DNA from 3 places in the Vibrio sp. TAP-3B genome. Region 1 is predicted to be linked to each of the others. Evidence: predicted binding sites of a transcription regulator. Region 1 holds the regulator's gene; each other region holds the start of a gene.
The links. The regulator PurR, encoded in region 1, represses purine synthesis genes. The targets are predictions, from matches to a motif close to TNANGNAAACGTTTNCNTNA.
Positions count from the first base shown of each region.

Region 2: AC3D28_RS05090 (phosphoribosylaminoimidazolesuccinocarboxamide synthase) is a predicted target of PurR. The motif match lies at 2,412-2,431, and genes of this name have one in related genera.
Region 3: purE (5-(carboxyamino)imidazole ribonucleotide mutase) is a predicted target of PurR. The motif match lies at 1,934-1,953, and genes of this name have one in related genera.

Region 1 covers NZ_CM173495.1:574,254-578,904, reverse strand. Annotated here, with positions in the region: gene torD (molecular chaperone TorD) at 81-728, shown strand; gene purR (HTH-type transcriptional repressor PurR) at 1,189-2,193, shown strand; cyclic di-GMP riboswitch class I at 2,481-2,570, shown strand; gene AC3D28_RS02790 (TfoX/Sxy family DNA transformation protein) at 2,687-3,277, shown strand; gene AC3D28_RS02785 (TVP38/TMEM64 family protein) at 3,388-4,080, shown strand; gene AC3D28_RS02780 (putative signal transducing protein) at 4,080-4,400, shown strand; gene AC3D28_RS02775 (alpha/beta fold hydrolase) at 4,436-4,651, opposite strand, start outside.
Region 2 covers NZ_CM173495.1:1,078,339-1,082,989, reverse strand. Annotated here, with positions in the region: gene AC3D28_RS05100 (phospholipase A) at 1-388, shown strand, start outside; gene AC3D28_RS05095 (transporter) at 624-1,001, shown strand; gene AC3D28_RS05090 (phosphoribosylaminoimidazolesuccinocarboxamide synthase) at 1,193-2,296, opposite strand; gene AC3D28_RS05085 (SulA-like leucine-rich domain-containing protein) at 2,504-2,896, opposite strand; gene AC3D28_RS05080 (hypothetical protein) at 3,249-3,431, opposite strand; gene AC3D28_RS05075 (J domain-containing protein) at 3,609-4,583, opposite strand.
Region 3 covers NZ_CM173495.1:2,452,985-2,457,635, forward strand. Annotated here, with positions in the region: gene AC3D28_RS11570 (DNA topoisomerase family protein) at 1-179, shown strand, start outside; gene AC3D28_RS11575 (5-(carboxyamino)imidazole ribonucleotide synthase) at 252-1,373, opposite strand; gene purE (5-(carboxyamino)imidazole ribonucleotide mutase) at 1,378-1,863, opposite strand; gene tsaC (L-threonylcarbamoyladenylate synthase type 1 TsaC) at 2,063-2,620, shown strand; gene hemF (oxygen-dependent coproporphyrinogen oxidase) at 2,668-3,585, shown strand; gene aroE (shikimate dehydrogenase) at 3,673-4,506, shown strand; gene AC3D28_RS11600 (DUF1488 family protein) at 4,510-4,651, shown strand, end outside.

The sequences.
Region 1 (4,651 bases):
ATTTTAATTGATTACACTTAGGGAATATCCCTAATTGACCTTATGGTGCACGACTTAAAGCATCATTCAGGAGCCCAAAAATGCAAGAAGTGAAAGCTTTTAATGAAAAACGCGCTGAAATTTACTGGTGGTTTTCGAGCTTGTTCGCCAAAGAATTAACAAACAAAGAATTGAAAACTTACCACAGTGTTGAAATTCGCGGTTTTTTAGCGGGTTTAGGTGAAAATGAATCCCTTAAACCTGCCGTTGACAGCCTTGTTAACGCATTGAATCGCCTACAAGATCGTCAAGACGCACAACTAGAGCTTGCCGCAGACTTTTGCGAACTGTTCTTAAAGACGGAAAAATACGGCGCCCTCCCTTACGCTTCAATGTACATTGGTGAATCAGGCTTACTCAATGACAAACCAGCGGAAGAGATGGAAAAATTAATGAGTGAATTTGGCGTTCAGGTTGATGTTAACCTCAAAGAACCAGCCGATCACTTAGCCGTTGAGCTCGACTTTTTAGGCAACATGATCATCCGCTCTAATGAACTAGAACAAGACAAACATATGGAAAAAGCGTTTGTTCAACAAAACTGCTTCATTCAACAACAGTTGATGTCTTGGCTGCCACAATTTGGACAAAAATGTAAGCAGCTCGATGAATTCGGTTTCTACTCAAGTGTTGCGCAACTATTAATTGCATTTTGTAAACTGGACAGCACTTACCTTCTTGGTGAATAATCGCCGCCTGTTTTAAGAAGCCCTCAAATCGGGCTTCCCATATTCGCAATGACTTCAAGATGCTTGGTAGATTATTCGTTTGCTTTTAATCTAACGCAAAGACACCCGGTTACTTAGCAGTCATAATGTGACTTCAAATACACAAAACACTGGTTGAAAGCATTGCTAGTCAGCCCACATAGAGCTAAAATGTGAGCGCAAACGATTAAATATGATTTATATGTAAACCGCTAAAATATAGCGGTTTTTGTGTTTTCTTAATGGGCTGATGACGATTTATCACCATATAGAAAAAAATAGAACTCATCGACCAGTTGCTACACACTTTTTTGCCGCTCTTAGGATAACCTCTGCCAAACACACTCAACATGAGCGTTTATAACGCTAAGTGTGAAAACGATTCTGGTATTGAGACACTCCATCACGGCATTTTTAAGTAGCTCGATACAGGACACCATTTATGGCCACTATAAAAGACGTTGCTCGCTTAGCCGGCGTTTCTACGACTACTGTTTCTCACGTTATTAACAAGACACGTTTCGTTGCCGAAACAACTCAAGAAAAAGTAATGAAAGCCGTTGATGAGCTTAACTACGCACCTAGCGCGGTTGCTCGCAGCTTAAAATGCAACTCAACGCGCACTATTGGCATGTTAGTGACTCAGTCCACCAACCTATTTTTCTCTGAAGTAATTGACGGTGTTGAGAGCTACTGTTACCGCCAGGGTTACACTCTGATCTTATGTAATACAGGTGGCATTTACGAGAAACAGCGCGACTACATCCGCATGCTAGCCGAGAAACGTGTAGATGGTATCTTAGTGATGTGTTCTGACCTGACGGAAGAGCTAAAACAGATGTTAGACCGTCATGCTGATATTCCTAAGGTCGTAATGGACTGGGGTCCAGAAAGCTCTCAAGCTGATAAGATTATGGATAATTCAGAAGAAGGTGGCTACATTGCAACCAAACACCTGATTGACAACGGCCATACGGATATCGCTTGTCTAAGTGGTCATTTTGAAAAACTCGCGTGTCAGGAGCGCATTGCTGGTTTTCGCCGCGCAATGACAGAAGCAAAGTTACCCATAAACGAAGATTGGATTCTAGAGGGCAACTTTGAGTGTGATACCGCCGTGTTGGTTGCAGAACAAATAACGGCAATGGACAAGCGTCCAACAGCCGTTTTCTGTTTCAACGATACTATGGCGCTGGGCCTTATGAGTCGTTTACAACAAAATGGCATTAAAGTACCTGATGATGTATCTGTCATTGGTTATGACAATATTGAATTGGCGGAGTACTTTTCACCACCACTTACGACTATTCACCAACCGAAGCGTCGTGTAGGTAAAAATGCATTCGAAATTTTACTTGAACGAATCAAAGATAAAGAACATGAGAAACGTGTTTTCGAAATGCAACCTGAGCTTGTCATTCGAAATACCGTGAAAAAACTGAACTGATATTAGCTTTAATATATAAAACTGGATCCAAGCGCTCTTACGAGCGCTTGTTTTTTAATAAAAAATAACATTTACAACACATTTTCTTGCTTATAAAATCGTTAATAGTAGGATAACTTGCTGTTTTATTTGGATGTGACTCAGTCTTGCCCTTCTTATTCTTTTAGAGTAAAACTTCTTCTTGAATATGCACAAATATGCACTAACTCACATTTTTACTGAACCAACATCACACTTTCAAGCGTAAAGTGTGATGTTAATTCAATATACAAAGTATGATCCAACTGTCACGCACAGGGCAAACCATCCGAAAGGATGGGACGCAAAGCCTCCGGCCTGAACCATCGTATACGATGGAAGGTAGCGGGGTTACCGATGGCAAATATGCATATAATGAGTTCACCCTTTATTGACATTGTGTCTGCATGTATTTGCTAACCTCTCGGACCTGATTTTTGGTGGCGTAATATTAATTACACCGAGATAACACATCATGGATAAACCGATACTCAAAGACTCTATGAAGCTATTTGAGGCACTTGGTACGATCAAGTCGCGCTCAATGTTTGGTGGCTTTGGTCTTTTCGCCGATGATACGATGTTCGCACTAGTTGTGAATAATCAACTTCATATACGAGCTGACCAAAAGACTTCATCTGATTTCGAGAAACAAGGGCTAAAACCATACGTTTATAAAAAGCGTGGTTTTCCAGTCGTAACTAAGTACTACGCGATTTCCAGCGACTTATGGAGATCAAACGACCACTTAGTTGAAGTAGCAAAGCAATCCTTAGAAAATGCAAAAATGGAAAAAAAGCAACAAGCGACAAGTAAACCTAACCGCTTGAAAGACTTGCCTAATTTGCGACTAGCTACTGAAAGAATGCTTAAGAAAGCTGGCATCGAATCGGTAGAAAAGCTAGAAGAAGAAGGTGCGCTTAATGCCTACAAAGCGATAATAGACACACACTCCGCCGCTGTGAGCATTGAGCTCCTCTGGGCACTAGAAGGTGCTATAAACGGCACTCATTGGAGTGTAGTTCCTCAAACTCGTCGAGACGAGTTGATTAGCGACCTTCAATAGAAATAAATCGCTAACCATAGAGTAAACCGCAGATAACACTGCGGTTTTTTTGTGAAATTTTTTCGGACTAAAATCTGTCTTATAAAGCATACCCAAGTGGAGCAAAAAATATGAATAAGAAACTGATTTTAGGTCTTACCCTATTAGCGCTAATCATCTTTTTAGGTGTGAACTTCAGTCAATACCTAACCCTAGAAAATGCTAAGGCACAACAACAACTACTGACCGCTTACATCGACCAAAACTTCGTGTTTTCTGCGGCAGTTTACTTCTTCGCTTACATCCTCATTACAGCATTTTCCATTCCTGGTGCAACAGTTGTCACTTTGCTTGGTGCGGCTCTCTTTGGGTTTTGGGCAAGTTTATTACTGGTTTCTTTTGCCAGCACAATGGGGGCGACCATTGCATTTCTAAGTAGTCGTTACTTATTGCATGATTGGGTTCAAATCAAATTTGGAGGAAAGCTCACTGCTATTAATCAAGGCGTTAAAAAGGACGGTGCGTTTTATCTATTTTCTCTTCGCTTAATCCCTGTATTCCCTTTTTTCTTGATTAATCTGCTAATGGGATTAACGCCAATGTCAGTCGGCCGGTTCTATCTGACGAGCCAAATTGGCATGCTGCCAGGAACGGCCGTTTACTTAAATGCAGGCACTCAATTAGCCACGATTGAAACGTTATCTGGCATCATCTCTCCCGCTGTCTTAGTGTCATTCGCATTATTGGGACTATTTCCAATTATCGCTAAATGGATTATGAATAAGGTAAGACCAATACCCAACCAACAAAATGGAAGCTCTTAATGAAGATATTTATCGCTAAGAACCCTGCAGAAGCACATATTGTATGTGAATTGCTAAAAAGCGAAAAAATCTCCTGCGAAGTTCGGGGAGAAGGTATTTTCGGTCTAAAAGGAGAATTGCCATTTAGTGATGATACGGACCCTTATGTTTGGTTACTTGCTCCTGAACAAAAGTTAAAAGCAATCGCAATTGTGGAAGCATACCAAAAACAATCACGCCGACATGAATACCCTGATTGGCAATGCCCTAAGTGTTTAGAAGTGAATGAAGGGCAATTTGGCGCCTGTTGGCAATGTGGGCATCAAATAGGAGAACCTTAGCACTCTCTCCTGCTCTCTCGTTTCATAATTTAACTCTACACCGCCAAGCTTTGCTGCTTGATAAATGCGATTGAGTACTGATTGAAGTCTTCAGGGCGTTCAACATTGCAAACATGTCCGCAATTTGGAATTTCACGTAAGACACTAAACTTATGCGCCGCAACCATCTCTTTCACGGGTTGAATGAACATATAGTCCCGTTCTCCCATTAAATAGAGAGTGGGGATTAGCAGTTCTCTATCTTTAAAGTA
Region 2 (4,651 bases), 500 kb from region 1:
TGGTTATAAGCACGAATCTAATGGCCAATCGAGTTTGCTATCTCGCAGTTGGGATCGATTATATATTGCCGCAGAACGATTTTCTGGGCCCGTTGAATATGGTGCTCACGCGTGGTGGGTGATCTCGACAGAAAATGATGATATGGAAAACTACTACGCGCCGTACGAGTTATGGGCAAAAGTGTATACCGGCGCTGGCGTTTTTAATACTCGAGGATTCTATAACTTTGCGGACGATAAGGGTGGAGTAGAACTGGGTTATACTTTTTACTTCAATGATATTCTTGGCGTATATCTTCAGGGTTATCATGGTTACGGTGAAACACTGATTGACTATGATCATTCACAGACTCGAGTTGGTCTTGGTATTAAGTTGGTGAATCTATAAGAATTTCATATTGTTCATGTCGCTTAGATGCTTTTTTTAGTTTGCCGACTGAAATATTAATCAATTGAATGCTTATATAGCAAAGCTGTACATTACTTGTTACAAGTCTGGTTTTGATATTTCCTTTTGCATATAAATTAAGGAATAAAAGACGAATGTTTTATATCCCATTGCTATATCAAAATAGTTGAACGATATTTGATATATCTCATTTTCGAGTGTCGGGGGGCATAGAATGGTTCAGCAAGGTAAGGCTTGTATTGAGTTCGATTACACTAGTTTTTTAGGGGCAACTGGCAGTAAGAAGTGGACCTTCTTAGAAGCGTTTGCCACTATCGCTCCCATTTTTGGTTTGATGTGGAAACACAACCTCGCAGAGGTAAGCCTACCTGAAGATCGCCTTTGGGATGCCGCATTAAAATCGATGTCTTCTCGTCAGAGCGATGAGTCTAATTTAGTTCGCTTGATGCAGTTAGCAAAACATGAAGGAATACATGAGTTACGTATTGTGATGCCATATGCGTTAGACATAAAACAGATAGAGTACATAGAGTCTCGAAGTCAATCAAAAGTAGAAGCGACGGAGCAAGATGTACTTAATATTAAATTCTGAACGCGGTCTTCTTAGCACTTACAAAAATTAAACTCTTGCAACAAATAAAACGCCCTACATGAAGGGCGTTTTTTTGTGTTCGGATGTCCTGTTCTTAAGGAGAAAACACGTGCCAGAATGAGACCAATAAAAAGTCCGCTTGAATGCGGACTGTTCTGGTTAGGCTACTACTGTTCAAATATCAGAGGTCGTTAGTCTATCAACCCATACTCTTTGCTCAGAATTTCAATAATTTCAGCTTTTGGGTTTTCACTTAAATGTATGGGTTTGCCCGTAATTTTCTCAGCGATACCGATGTAGGTCTTCGAAATATCCATCAAAGACTCAATAGGTAAAGCGTTGTCACGAGCAAGCGTTTCACGTTCCGGCATACGCTCTTTATTCAGCAGAATATCTGGGTCAGGGAAGTGGTTAAGGAGAAACTGACGGAAACCTTCTTTCGAGTTCTCAACAATATTTCCAGCTTGATACTCTTTCGCATCCCAAATACGAGAAGAGTCTGGTGTGCCCACTTCATCCATGTATATCAGCTTTTCATTGCCCGCCGCATCATGAACATATCCGAACTCGAATTTAGTGTCGACGAAAATTTGGTCAATTGCTTTTAGTGCGTTACTGATAACGTTAAAGCCTTCTTTTAATAGCTTTTCGTATTGCGCTATGTCTTTTGCACTTGAGAAGTTAAAGGCTTCGAAGTTGTCGACGATGTTTTGACGAGTAATATTCACGTCATCCGCTTCTGGCACATCAGGAATACCTTTTAGAATCCCTTTGGTGGATGGCGTCATCAACAGCTCTGGAAGTGCTTTGTCTTTTTCCAAACCCTCTGGAAGTTGAATGCCGCAGAAATCGCGTGCACCGTTGGCGTAAGCTCGCCACATTGAGCCTGTGATGTATTGACGACAAATCGCTTCAATTTTGACCGGTTTGGCTTTTTGTACGATCCAGACGAATGGGTGAGGGATATCCAGAATGTGGCTATCGGCTAGTCCGTTATCTTTAAATAGTTTGAACCAGTGATTAGAAATCGCATTCAGAGCAGCCCCTTTGCCCGGGACGCCTTTAAGACCGCCTTCTGCATGCCAAATACAATCGAAAGCAGATATGCGGTCACTGATTACCATGATTGCTAGAGGCGCATCTGGAGCAACATCGTATCCTTTTTCTTTGATTAGTCGGGCACTGTCTTTTTCAGTTAACCAATAAACTGAGCGAACTTTTCCGCTATGAACGGGTTTTTGTGTACGAATTGGCAGGTCATCATTGACGGCAAGTACTTGATTAGCAAGGCTCATTGAGACATTCCTATTATCTTAATCAAACGTCATAAAGAGAAGATACTCAGTGAAAGTATGCACTGAATAAAGCGAATGAGGGCATCATACCAGAACTATTTTTACTCGCCAGAGAAAAAGCAAACGTTTGCCTTTGTTTGGCAAGATAAAAACGCCTCCTTAAAGCTTAGAGAAGGAGGCGATGGAGGGGGGATAACGTCGATCTTATTAATGGTACTTATTAACTCTGCCTTCGACGAAAAAGACTTCGCATTGATAACGCTGAGCAATATCGCGAAGCATTGACTGATTCATCAGTGCAATTTTGGTTGATGCGACAACGGCGCTCGCATTACCAGATTGAATGGCTTTAATAACGATTTCGACTTCAGAAAAATGTTGTGAAGGCTTAATTTGAATAATATTTCTACAGCAAATGCTAGAGGCTGCAAGTTGATCAAAGTCAGGGCGAGGACACTCCGCAGTAAACATAATCCATTGTTTCTGTTGTGATAGATCGGCCAGCTTAGAAAGAAACTGATCCGAAACCGCCATCGGTTGAGTTGTTTGCGCCAATACGTTGTGACGAGAGTATGTATGAGATTGACTATGTAACTGCATCTTACTGTTCCTTTATACATGCTGTATGCTTGTACAGTAGTTTGTTTTTGATGGCTGATCAACAGTTTTTCTCAAATTATTTGTCGGTTTTATCTATAAAAATAAATTAAATTTTATTTAAGTTTATGAATTTATTGGGTTTAATTATTTTTTTAATATGTATGACAAAGATTAGAAATGTGAAGTGATTAGGATCTTAATGTGTTTTATACAGGTGCTTACTAAGTTGTATACAGTGTGTTTTTTAGTGGGGGTAAGAATAATGGGTGGAGTAGTAGAGTTCGCAAAGAAGATCAAAAAGCGCCTTTAAAAAAGGCGCTTTTGAAAATCAGTTCCGTTGATTCAGTCTTGCTTAACTTGCACGTTGCATGCGTTTGCGCATTTGCAATTCGCCTTGATTAAATAGGCATACGTCGATTTTTGCCATGTCGTAACAAGTTTTACATGAATGATGGTGTTTACCATCTAGATAATCGTGACGAATGACAAGACTCGGTTTTTTACACCAATCACAGGTGCCTTCTTCAGTGAACATTGATTTTCTCCCCACCTAGATTATTTAGCGTTGTTAGGTGTTATTTTTCGCCGAGTATTATGGCATAAAAAAGAGACTCAAGTTAAATGTCTGTTAATTTATTTGAGAGGGAGATCGATTGCGGACCTTTGTTTTACTGAGGTAAGAATAAAGCTGTCATTAGGTTGATGCTGGTTTTTACGATTGTGTAACATTTTGTGAGATAAGCTTAAAGGCTTGATTTAATCGTTTCATTTCTTCTTCACTTCCTCTAGCGTCAGGATGGTACAGCTTAGAGAGCTGTCGGTAACGTAGCTTAATTGCTGATATGCCAGGAATGGTTTGAGGTGTGTAGCCAAACATAGCGCATGCAATCGCCAGTTTATGATTGTCGGTATGAGTCTGGATTTTCCTAAACTCTTTGAAAACTTTCTCTAGTTGTCGCTTAAGTTGTTTATTGGTGAACTCCAACTCGTTGACCTTTGAATTAAGTTGTTGAATAAGGTTTGCTTCTTGGGTTTCGCGCGTCTTTCTGTGTTGTTGATGTGTTTTGAATCCAACTAAGCTGACGGTTGCAATGAATACTATCGCTCCAAACCATATTAACCATTGTGACACTGATGAGTTTTGGTCAGAACGTGTCGTTACCGTGCGCTTTCCTTGTGGTAAGAATTCCGCCTGTCTATCTAGCGCTTCTATTTCTGACACTTGCTTGGCCCGCAGTTGATTGAAACGCTGCTCCAAGTATTGATTATAGGCTTCTTCGGCTTTGGGGTTTTGAACCGCAGCGAGTTGATACCAAGCTTCCACTAATTGAGATGTTGTGACCCTGTCTTTATTATGCCGCACAAACTCGGCAAGGAGAAAACCACGATCAGTGGGATCATTTAGTGCGATGGATGCTAGCCAATAAAGTGCTCGGGTGTCGTCGATAGGGCCATTTTGGGCTTGAGAAAAGTCTCGGGCGAGTTGTTTTTGTGCAGGGATATAATTCTGGCTAGCGGATTGCTCTAACCAATAACGAATATCTGAGGGAACTGAGTTTGTCGATGCTGCTAATTGTTGTGCGTATTCGAATTGCTCAGCAGGGTCTGTAGGGCTTTGGGATGCGAAGATATAGCCAGAAAAACAGAGGCTCAATAAGCAGATAAGGGCAGTGATTCTGAAAGGCATTGATATGTCAGGCCTAACGGTTATGGTTAGGCCTGCTCCGATAATTGTTATTATTACCGTTATGGTGC
Region 3 (4,651 bases), 1.2 Mb from region 1:
TCGGTAAAACATTTTATGCTTGTGATAACTACCCTAAATGCAAGTTTGCAGTGAACCTACCGCCGGTCAAAGGCCGCTGCCCAGAGTGTGATTTTGCTTTGCTGGTTAAGAAGAAGCTTGGGAGAGGTGTGAAGTTACAATGCGCCAATCGCAAGTGTCAGCATGCGCAAGTTCAGTAAACGTACGTACGAATTAAAAAGGGTCGCATCATGCGGCCCTTTGTTGTTTGTGTGGCTAGGTTTTAAGTGTGATTACTTGGCGAACTCATGCACAGCAGGAAAGGTGTTCTGATCCAGAACGTCCGCTAGCGCGCATAGTCTACGATGCAGCTCGCCAGGGTAGTCACCACACACGTTGATATGACCCATCTTACGCCCAGCCCGTTTCTCTTTGCCATACCAGTGGATATGGCAACCGTGCATGGCTAAAAGTGCTTTTGGCAACGTATCTTCGCCCAAAATATTAATCATTGAGGTTTCGCGAACCAACTTAGTGCTACCAAGTGGCATGCCACATACCGCGCGCAGGTGGTTTTCAAACTGACAGGTTTCCGCACCTTGCTGTGTCCAGTGAGCGGAGTTGTGCACACGTGGAGCAATCTCATTCACTAACAGCGTGCCATCGACATCAAAGAACTCGAGCGCCAATACGCCAACGTAGTTTAGATTATCTGCGATGGCCGTGAACATCTGCTTGGCTTGAGCTTGAAGCTCTGGTGCATCAATAGCGGTAGATAAGCTCAACACGCCATTGGTGTGGATGTTTTCTGCCAGTGGGTAAACCTCAATACTACCATCTTTACCGCGTGCGCCGACTAACGATACTTCACGCGTAAAGGGCACAAACACTTCCGCGACGATGACTTGATTTGGTGTGGCTGCGATGCACTCGGCCATTTCTGTCCAGATAGCATCCACTTGAGCAGTTTGTTTCAAACGCCATTGGCCTTTGCCATCGTAACCGCCTAATGCACTTTTCAGTACCATTGGCATGCCGACATGTTCAATGGCGCGCTCAAAATCTTCACGTTTTTCAATCACGTAGTATTTTGCGTTACGTACGCCAGCCTTATCGAGTAGGGCTTTTTCAAGGCGGCGGTCACCGCCTGCTTTGATCGCTTCGGCACTAGGAAGGAATTTTCCACTTGCTTCACTGGTGTCGAGTACATCGTGGGGGATGTGTTCGAATTCTGCGGTGATCATATCCACTTGTTCAATCGCATTGTCCAAGCCATGGCCAAGTACGTGTTGAGTAAGAGGGTGGACGATATTCCCGCTGCCCACATCGTAAGCGGAGATTTGGATATTTAGTGGCGCACCAGCCAGAGACATCATACGGGCCAATTGACCCGCACCAAGAACCAATACATGCATCTGATTAATCCTCTGCTGGGTTTGGGTTCGCCAGTACGGTTTCCGTTTGTTTGTTACGGAACGCTTCGACTTTCTCCATGATGTTTTCATCATGCGTACCTAGAATTTGTGCGGCTAGAATACCTGCATTTGCGGCGCCGGCTTCGCCAATCGCTAGCGTACCAACCGCGATGCCTTTTGGCATTTGTACGATAGAAAGTAGCGAATCTAGCCCTTTTAACGCGCGAGACTGAACGGGCACCCCAAGCACTGGAACACTCGTAAACGCTGCGGCCATCCCTGGTAGATGAGCCGCGCCGCCCGCGCCCGCGATGATTACTTTAATACCACGCTCTTTTGCACTGCTGGCATAGTCTGCCAATAATTGAGGAGTTCGGTGAGCTGACACCACTTTTGTTTCGTACGACACGCCAAACTGATCCAACATGTCTGCTGCTAGTTTCATGGTTGGCCAATCTGACTTAGAACCCATGATGATACCGACTTTCATCTCACACTCCTTTAAGCTGCAAAAATTAGATGAGCTATAAAATTGTGCGCATTATACGGGGATTTTTATCTCAAGCAAACGTTTGCCTTTGTCGTGGACGCTATTGATACATTTTATAAACAAATTGCTTTAGTCTCTGAGAATGAATGTTTGTACACTAACGTGTAAATGTAAAAGTCAGATAATCAGGAAATCATTGGTGGATAACTTTGAACAGGTGCTGAGTGCGCTACAACAAGGCGAAGTGATAGCCTATCCAACAGAAGGGGTTTTTGGTGTCGGATGCGATCCAGATAACCCAGAAGCAATCCAAAAACTGCTGGAGCTGAAGCAGCGTCCGGTCGAAAAGGGACTGATTCTTATCGCTGCGAGTTATGAGCAGTTATTACCTTACATTGATGAATCTCAATTGACACAAGAGCAGCTAGATAACGTTCATGCAACTTGGCCGGGTCCGTACACGTGGATTATGCCAGCAAGTGATAAAGTATCGAGTTGGGTTTCAGGGCAGTTTGATTCGATTGCTGTGCGTGTGACCGACCATTCTTTAGTACAAAATATGTGTAATGCATTCGGAAAGCCGTTAACCTCTACCAGCGCGAATCTTTCCGGCTTGCCACCGTGTATGACCACGGAAGAAGTCAAAGAGCAATTGGGTGACAAGCTGGTGGCCATTCTTCGTGGTGAAACCAGCGGCCGTGATAAACCCAGCGAGATTCGTGACGCCAAAACTTCACAAATATTAAGACAGGGCTAACCCTGCTTGCCAGCAATCAATAGGTATCACGTAATAGGTAATAACGTATGTCAGCAATCGATAAGTACGCCGTAAAGCAGTTCCTGATGTCGCTTCAGGATTCCATTTGTCAGCAGTTAGAACAAGAAGATGGAAAGGCCGTCTTTGTCGAAGATGCATGGCAGCGTGAACCGGGCGAGCGCCTTGGTGGCGGTGGGCGTTCACGTGTTCTGCGTGATGGTCACATTTTTGAACAGGGTGGAGTGAACTTTTCTCACGTTGAAGGGAAAGAAATGCCAGCGTCAGCAACGGCTCACCGTCCCGAGCTTGCAGGACGACGCTTTGAAGCGATGGGGGTCTCTTTAGTGATTCACCCTAAAAATCCTTATGTACCGACTTCTCATGCCAATGTGCGCTTCTTTATTGCTGAGAAAGAGGGCGAAGCACCAATATGGTGGTTTGGTGGTGGTTTTGACCTGACACCTTTCTACCCTTTCGAAGAAGACTGCCAGTCTTGGCACAATACGGCGAAAGCCATCTGTGCTCCATTTGGTGATGACGTGTATGCCGAACACAAAGCATGGTGTGATAAGTACTTCTTCTTGCCACATCGCAACGAAACACGCGGTGTGGGTGGTTTGTTCTTCGATGATTTGAATCATTGGGAATTCGATAAGTGTTTTGATTACATCAAAGCGGTGGGCGAAGGTTTCTGCCTCGCTTATCTGCCCATCGTCGCTCGTCGCAAAGATATTGAATATGGCGAACGTGAGCGTGACTTCCAGCTGTATCGTCGTGGCCGCTATGTTGAGTTTAACTTAGTGTACGATCGTGGCACCTTATTTGGTTTGCAAAGTGGCGGGCGCACGGAGTCGATTCTGATGTCGATGCCGCCATTAGCACGCTGGGAATATAGTTACCAACCTGCACTGGGCACTCCTGAAGCCGAGCTTTACGAGCAATACCTAAAACCACGTGAGTGGTAAGTGTGGAATCTCCTTTTCTATATAGATAGATAGTGATAGGGTCATTTGTAATCAGATGGCTCTGTTTTTCTCTATAAAGGTAAAGAAATGACCCGGCAAATCGATCGCTATGCTGTGTTTGGTAATCCGATTGGGCACAGTAAGTCGCCATTCATCCAGACACTCTTTGCTCGGCAAACCAATCAATCACTGATCTATACCGCAGAAACGGCACCTATTGATGGCTTTATTGAAGCCGCAAAGACGTTTTTTGCTGACGGCGGCAAAGGATGTAACGTGACCTTGCCTTTTAAAGAAGACGCCTATCTATTTGCCAATCGTTTGACCGAACGTGCTCAACTGGCCGGGGCTGTGAATACACTTAAAAAGCTGGATGATGGTGAAATAATCGGTGATAACACAGATGGTGCTGGCTTAGTACAAGATTTAGTGCAGCACCAAGTGGTTTTAGAAGGTGCCCGTATTCTGATCATCGGGGCTGGTGGTGCCGCTCGTGGCGTGGTCAAGCCATTGCTCGATCAAACACCAACATCATTAACCATCACCAATCGCACTTTTGCTAAAGCGGAAGGACTAGCAGAGTTGTTTTCAGCTTATGGTCCTGTCAAAGCAAAAGAGATGAGTGCCATTACTGAAGCGTACGATCTCATTATCAATTCAACGTCTGCTTCATTAAGTGGTGAGCTTCCTGATATCTCATCTACTATTTTCGCAGCAAACAGCACCGGCTATGACATGATGTATGGCAAAGGTGAAACAGCATTCAATCAATGGGCGAAAGAACATGGCGCTGCTCATGTGTATGATGGATTAGGGATGTTGGTCGGCCAAGCGGCTGAGAGTTTTATGCTATGGCGAGGCTTACGTCCGGGGGCCAAACAGATTTTACGTGAATTAAGAAAGAACCTTGAAGGTCAATAATCAATGAACCAAGCCATTTTGTTCCCAGATCTGCAGTCGTGGGATGAATCTTCCCAATCGGTAAACTTTCCAGCACAGCAGGCGGGCGCACTTATCGAATGCTATGTAACAAAACAGAAACTGGCAACAATGAATCGGTCGGACG